2 linked regions of the Cycloclasticus pugetii PS-1 genome follow. The protein of the gene in region 1 interacts with the protein of each later gene in a pairwise test. Links are inferred from orthologs where the notes say so. Each region holds a gene or a part of one and is shown on either strand. Other genes may lie near its edges.

Region 1 (3,487 bases):
GATTTGAACCTCCGACCACCAGTACCCCATACTGGTGCGCTACCAGGCTGCGCTACGCCCCGATGGAATTAAAATTACTTGAGTATGTCTAAAATTTCTTCTAATTCAGCTTTTATTTGCTGAATTTCTATTTTTGTCTGTGAGGTGTCTTTTTGTGAACTTTCACCTGAAAGGTGTGAACGAGCGCCACCAATAGTGTAACCATCCTCATAAAGCAGCCCACGAATTTGCCTTATCAGCACAACATCTTTACGTTGATAATAACGACGATTACCACGGCGTTTTACCGGCTCAAGTTGTGAGAACTCTTGCTCCCAATACCTTAGTACATGGGGTTTTACAGCACATAACTCACTCACTTCACCAATAGTGAAATAACGTTTCGCCGGTATCGCCGGCAACTCATTGTTATGACTGGGTTCCAGCATATGCTTCTACTCTGTCTTTAAGTTTTTGACCTGCTCTAAGAGTAACCACCCTTCTTGCAGAAATAGATACATCTTCGCCTGTTTTTGGATTTCGTCCAGGTCGAGCCTCTTTGTCTTTAAGTTCAAAATTTCCAAATCCTGAAATTTTAACTTGCTCACCTTTTTCTAACGATTCCTTTATTGCTTCAAACATTTGCTCAACGATCTCTTTAGCTTCTCGTTTATTGAGACCTAACTCGTCAAATAATTGCTCTGTTAAATCAGCTTTCGTTAATGACATTTTTTTATTCCCTTAGCTGAGCATTAAATAAATTATTAAGATTAGCGAGCAATTCATTAATGAGTTCCTCAACATCTTGCTCAACTAGTGTCTTAGATTTATCCTGTAAAATCAAGCCCAAAGCAACACTTTTTCTACCAGTTTCTACTCCCTTGCCTTGGTAAATATCAAACACAATAACCTCATTAACAAGCGTGTATTGCTTAGTAATATAGCCGACCATTTCATTTACGTGGAACTTTTCATCCACAATGAGTGCTAGGTCACGTCTTACCGCTGGATATTTTGACACTGCTTGAAATTCTGGTATCTGTTTTGTCTGAATCAGAGATTGTTTTAGTTCTACTAAATACACTGGTTTCTTAATATTAAACTCACCTTCCAAAGCTGGGTGTAATAAACCAATATAACCAACATGCTCCCCTGAATTATTAATCAGCTCTGCTGTTTGTCCCGGGTGTAAAGCTTCGTGTTTAGCCGGTTTAAACTGGTAGTCTGACAAACTGCCATTCAACGATAAAATAGCTTCTATATCGTGTTTAACATCATAAAAATCAATACTTCTAGATGACTCACCCCACTGTTCTGGCTGAGCGAGTCCTGTCGCTAATATAGACAACATTTGCTCTTGCACTAGCTGCCCATCTTTAACCGTGAATTTTAAGCCTGTTTCAAAAAAACGTATTGTTTCTTCATTACGTTTAATGTTTGCATCCATTGCTTTTAATAAGCCAGCCCATAAGGTTGTACGCATAACAGACAAATCAGCCGATATTGGATTCTGTAATCGGTACACATCATCCTGAGGGGTCAACAGCTTGAGCGACGAGTCATCTGTAAAACTGTATGTAACCGCTTCTTGATAGCCTAAATCAACCAGTAAGTCTTTAATCCTGTCTAAGGGCTGCAACTGCTCTTCAATGGCTGTTAAAGTACCCGAAACGGTTAATTCATTTTGTGGCAGATTATCGTAGCCATATAAGCGTGCCACCTCTTCTATCAAGTCTGCTTCAATTGCAATATCAAATCGATAACTTGGTGCTGTAACAAACCACTCACTTGCCGTTTTATTAACAATCATTCCCAAGCTATCAAAGTATGCTTCGACTGTATTTTCATCAAGTTCTATACCCAGCACACGCTGCACTCTTTGAAACCTAAAAGGCACTGCTTTATTAACAGGAAGCGTTTTGGTTGACGATGCGTCCGTTAATGGCCCTACTTGCCCGCCAGCAATATCGGTCAACAATTCAATCGCTCGATCTAATGCACGGTAACAAAGCTCTGGGTCTACACCACGCTCAAACCGGTGTGATGAATCTGTATGTAAGCCAAACTTTCTAGATTTACCCGCAATTGACAGAGGACTAAAAAATGCACATTCTAAGAATATATCTGTTGTCTCGTCATTAACTGCTGACGCTTCACCACCCATCACACCAGCAAAAGCCAAGGCTTTATGTTGGTCTGCAATAACCAGCACACTCTCATCTAACTCAACTTGTTGTTCGTTTAATAGCCTTAGAGATTCCTTTTCTCTCGCATGTCTAACAACAATGTCACCATCGATTTTAGCTAAATCAAATGCGTGAAGCGGTTGCCCTAATTCCAATAGAACATAATTTGTCACATCCACTAACGGACCTAAACTGCGCTGACCACATCGACGCAATTTTTCCTGCATCCAGATAGGTGTTTGCGCTGAACGATCTAAGCCTTTAATCACACGACCTAGGTAACGAGGGCAATCTATAGTAGCCTCAACGTTTACATTTTTATGGTCGTTTATTGAAGTTTCTATTTTTGGTGCTGGTTTGTTTTTGACAGGCTGTTTAGCAAAACAAGAAATTTCACGCGCAACACCTTCCACGCTTAAGCAATCGGCACGATTTGGCGTTAAATCTACTTCGATAATCGTGTCGTCAAGTTGTAAATAGTCCCGAATATCAGTTCCAATTGGCGCATCACTTGGTAGCTCCATCAACCCATCAGCTGAATCAGCGAGGCCAAGCTCTTCTTCGGAACATAACATGCCATTAGAAGGCTCACCACGTAACTTTGATGGTTTGATTTTGAAATTACCGGGTAAGACGGCACCAACAGTTGCCACAGGAATCCGTAACGAAGTTCTAACATTACTCGCACCACAAACAATATCTAAAGGCTCTTCTTGCCCAATAGAGACTTTACAAAGGCGTAATTTATCCGCATTTGGGTGTGCTTGAACTGATAATACTTCACCTACTAACACGCCGGTAAACTCAGCCGCAGCCGGTTCTACAGAGTCTACTTCTAAGCCAGCCATTGTTAATTTTTCTGTCAATTCATTCGTTGGAATTGAATAGTCAACAAACTCTTTAAGCCATGCTTCATTTACTAACATTTATGAGTCCTTATTTAAGCTTAATTAAACTGTTTTAAGAATTTAAGATCATTTTCAAAAAATAACCGTAAGTCATTGATTTTATACCGAAGCATGGTCAGTCTTTCTACACCCATACCAAAAGCGAAGCCGGTAAATTGGTCTGCATCAATATTGATATGACGAAATACCTCTGGGTGAATCATTCCACAGCCCAATACCTCTAACCAACCGGTATGCCCGCATACACGACAACCTTCACCTTCACACATCACACATTCAATATCTACTTCAGCAGAGGGTTCTGTAAATGGAAAATAGGAGGGTCTAAACCTTACTTTGACATCTTTTTCAAAAAAGGCCTTTAGAAACGCACTAATAACACCTTTTAAGTCGGCAAAGTTAATATCTTTATCT
Region 2 (3,353 bases), 500 kb from region 1 along the record:
GGCTTACGTCAGGCTATTGAGCAAGAGCGCTTGTTAGAATTTGTGGATGATTTTTATGAGCAGCAAGGCAAAACACGAGATGCTGTGGCATAATGCGTGATTGAGTTAATTCATTAATAAGGAAAAAATATGTTAGATTTTTTAGTTTCAAACGCCATCGCAGCAGATACCGCAGCCGCAACTCAAGAAGCAGCAGCACCAGGGTTCGAAGGATTACTTTTTCCAATTGCGTTAATTGTTATTTTTTACTTTCTTTTAATTCGTCCTCAACAAAAGCGTAATAAAGAACACAAGCAACTTGTTGCAGGCGCTAAGAAAGGCGACGAAATTGTAACCAATGGTGGTTTGCTGGGTAAAATTACAGAAGTGGATGATCATTTTATTACACTTGAAATTGCGCCTAATACATCGGTTCAAGTGATGAAGACTTCAATTTCAACGGTAATGCCTAAAGGCACATACGCATCTGCTGGAAAAGCAAAAAAATAAACTGCCAAACGAGTTATTGTTATGACGAATCATTTTCCTGCTTGGAAGAACTTAATGATAATAATGGCGTTAGTTGTTGCTATTATTTACGCACTACCAAATCTTTACGGTGAAGACCCTTCTGTACAAATTTCGCCTTTGCGTGGTGCGGTCATCAACAGTTCTGTTTTAGCTGATGTAAAAGATCAGCTAGCACAAAATGGTGTTGCCTTATTAAAAGGTGAGTTGAATGACAGCCAAATTTTGTTGCGCTTCAAGCATTCGAATGATCAACTTAAGGCGGTTGATATTATTAAGTCGGTCTTAGGGAATAACTATGTTGTGGCTCTTAATTTGGCGCCAACAACCCCTCAATGGTTGCGTTCGTTAAATGCAGCGCCTATGTATTTAGGCTTGGATTTAAGAGGTGGTGTGCATTTCTTACTGGAAGTGGATATGCAAGCTGCTGAGAAGCAAGCAGTAGACCGTGGTGCGGCTGATTTTCGCCAATATTTGCGCGAAAATAAATTGCGTTATCTAAGCGTTATGGTCAATGGCCACAATGTTGGTATTAAATTTAGAAACCAACAGATTCATGACGAGGCGATCAGCAAATTGGAGTCTCAGTTCCGTACTTGGGACTTTAAGCCTGAAGTTAGCGAGTCCTCAACGCCCACCTTAACGGCAACGATGTCAGATGATGAGTTAATGGACGTAAGAAACTATGCTGTTCAGCAAAATATCATTACGTTAAAAAATCGTGTTAATGAGTTAGGTGTTGCAGAGCCTGTTATTCAAAGACAGGGTGAAAGCCGTATTGTTGTTGAATTACCTGGTGTCCAGGACACGGCTCGTGCAAAAGAGATTTTAGGTGCAACCGCAACACTTGAGTATCATCTGGTTGATACGCAAAATTCAGTGTCATCTGCATTAGCTGGAAGAGTGCCGATTGGTTCTAAGTTATATAACCGTCGAGATGGTGGCCAAATCCTGTTGAAAAAACAGGTTATTGTGACCGGTAATGAGATTGTAGATGCTTCATCAGGGATAGAAGGTGATACAGGCTCCGCAATGGTTTCTGTGTCATTAGATGGTCCGGGTGGTAAAAAAATGAGCAAAACCACACGAGAAAATATTGGTAAACCAATGGCGGTTGTATTTATTGAAAATAGAACCGATATAAAAATGGTTAACGGCGAGCCGGTACGCTACAAAACAGTCGTCGAGGAAGTGATTAATGTGGCGACCATTCGTGGGCACTTTAGTAACCGTTTTCAAACAACAGGCTTAGATAATTCAGCTGAAGCACGTGATCTAGCTTTATTATTAAGAGCAGGTGCCTTGGCTGCGCCGATTGATATTGTTGAAGAGCGCACGGTTGGGCCAAGCCTAGGGCAAGATAATATTGATAAAGGCTTCAATTCTGTGATGATTGGTTTTGTTTTAGTCTTAATTTTTATGGCTATTTATTACAAGACATTCGGCCTTTTTGCCGATGTGGCCTTGGCCTTTAATCTGGTTTTTATCGTTGCTGTATTGTCACTCTTGCAAGCCACGTTAACGCTGCCTGGAATTGCCGGCATTGTGCTAACAGTGGGGATGGCGGTAGATGCTAATGTGCTAATTTTTGAGCGCATTAAAGAGGAGATTAAAAATGGAAACTCACCTCAAGCTAGTATTGCGGCGGGCTACGATAAAGCCTTTTCTACCATTGCGGATGCAAATATCACGACATTGATTGCCGCGATTATCCTTTTCGGTTTTGGTACAGGGCCTATTAAAGGTTTCGCTATTACCTTAAGTATCGGTATTTTAACCTCTATGTTCACCGCTATTATTGGTACGCGTGCATTAGTCAATGTGACTTTTGGTAGTCGTCAAATAGAAAAACTGAAGATTTAAATTATGAGTAATCAACATACAATCAAGATTGATTTTCTAAGTAAACGTAAAATAGCGCTTATTTTTTCTACTCTATTAATTATTGTTTCTATCGCTTCTTTAGCGACCATGGGGTTAAAAAAAGGGATTGATTTTACTGGTGGAACGTTGGTAGAGCTTAGCTTTCCCGAAGCAGTTGAGCTGGAAAGTTTAAGGAATTTGTTAACAGAGGCTAATTTTAGTGGCGCTGTGGTACAACATTTTGGTTCATCAAAAGAAGTGCTCATCCGCTTATTACCAAATGATGCGTTAAATACTGCAGCGTTAAGTAATAAGGTGTTGGCTGCGGTGAATGAGAATTTCTCACAACAAGGTGAGTTAAGACGGGCAGAATTTGTTGGCCCACAAGTTGGTGAAGAGTTACAAGAAGATGGCGGTTTGGCACTATTATATGCCTTAATCTGTATCCTGATTTATGTCGCTATTCGCTTTGAATATCGCTTTGGCTTAGGCTCTGTGGCGGCACTGGCGCACGACGTTATTATTACCCTTGGTTTCTTTTCTGTTTTTCAGTTTGAATTTGATTTAACAGTACTGGCGGCTATTTTAGCGATTATTGGTTATTCATTGAACGATACTATTGTTGTGTTTGATCGTGTAAGAGAAAACTTTAGAACATTGCGAAAAGGCTCACCGGTTGATGTTGTTAATATCTCGTTAAACCAGACGTTTACTCGAACCGTGATGACCTCGCTAACAACTTTGTTAGTGTTAATGGCATTGTTTGTTTTAGGTGGTGAAATTATTCATGACTTTGCACTTGCGCTGATTGTTGGCGTGTTAATTGGTACCTATTCTTCTATTTATGTTGCTAGCCCCATAACGCTTGCCTTGGGAGTGACGAAAGAAGACCTGATGGTTGTTAAGGTTGATCAAGATGAGTTAGATAAAATTCCTTGATGAGCTGATAATTGGTAATAAAAAAGCCGCTTTTATAGCGGCTT

What was found.
Region 2: the proteins of pheT (region 1) and secD interact in binary tests that used the Escherichia coli proteins (3 or more experiments, as listed by UniProt). The link is inferred for Cycloclasticus pugetii PS-1 from one-to-one orthologs.

What each region holds. Positions count from the first base shown.
Region 1 is NZ_ARVU01000001.1:808,656-812,142, reverse strand. What follows is about bases 403-3,397. They hold pheT (phenylalanine--tRNA ligase subunit beta), read right to left. Parts: upstream 3,092-3,397; coding sequence 713-3,091; downstream 403-712. Other genes in these bases: pheS (phenylalanine--tRNA ligase subunit alpha), read right to left, coding at 3,112-3,397; CYCPU_RS0103950 (integration host factor subunit alpha), read right to left, coding at 409-708; CYCPU_RS0103955 (MerR family transcriptional regulator), read right to left, coding at 403-428. Outside these bases: more of CYCPU_RS0103955, read right to left, coding at 75-402; more of pheS, read right to left, coding at 3,398-3,487.
Region 2 is NZ_ARVU01000001.1:1,312,708-1,316,060, reverse strand. What follows is about bases 80-2,940. They hold secD (protein translocase subunit SecD), read left to right. Parts: upstream 80-510; coding sequence 511-2,370; downstream 2,371-2,940. Other genes in these bases: secF (protein translocase subunit SecF), read left to right, coding at 2,374-2,940; yajC (preprotein translocase subunit YajC), read left to right, coding at 130-489; tgt (tRNA guanosine(34) transglycosylase Tgt), read left to right, coding at 80-93. Also shown: more of tgt, read left to right, coding at 1-79; more of secF, read left to right, coding at 2,941-3,309. UniProt on the Escherichia coli protein: Part of the Sec protein translocase complex. Interacts with the SecYEG preprotein conducting channel. SecDF uses the proton motive force (PMF) to complete protein translocation after the ATP-dependent function of SecA.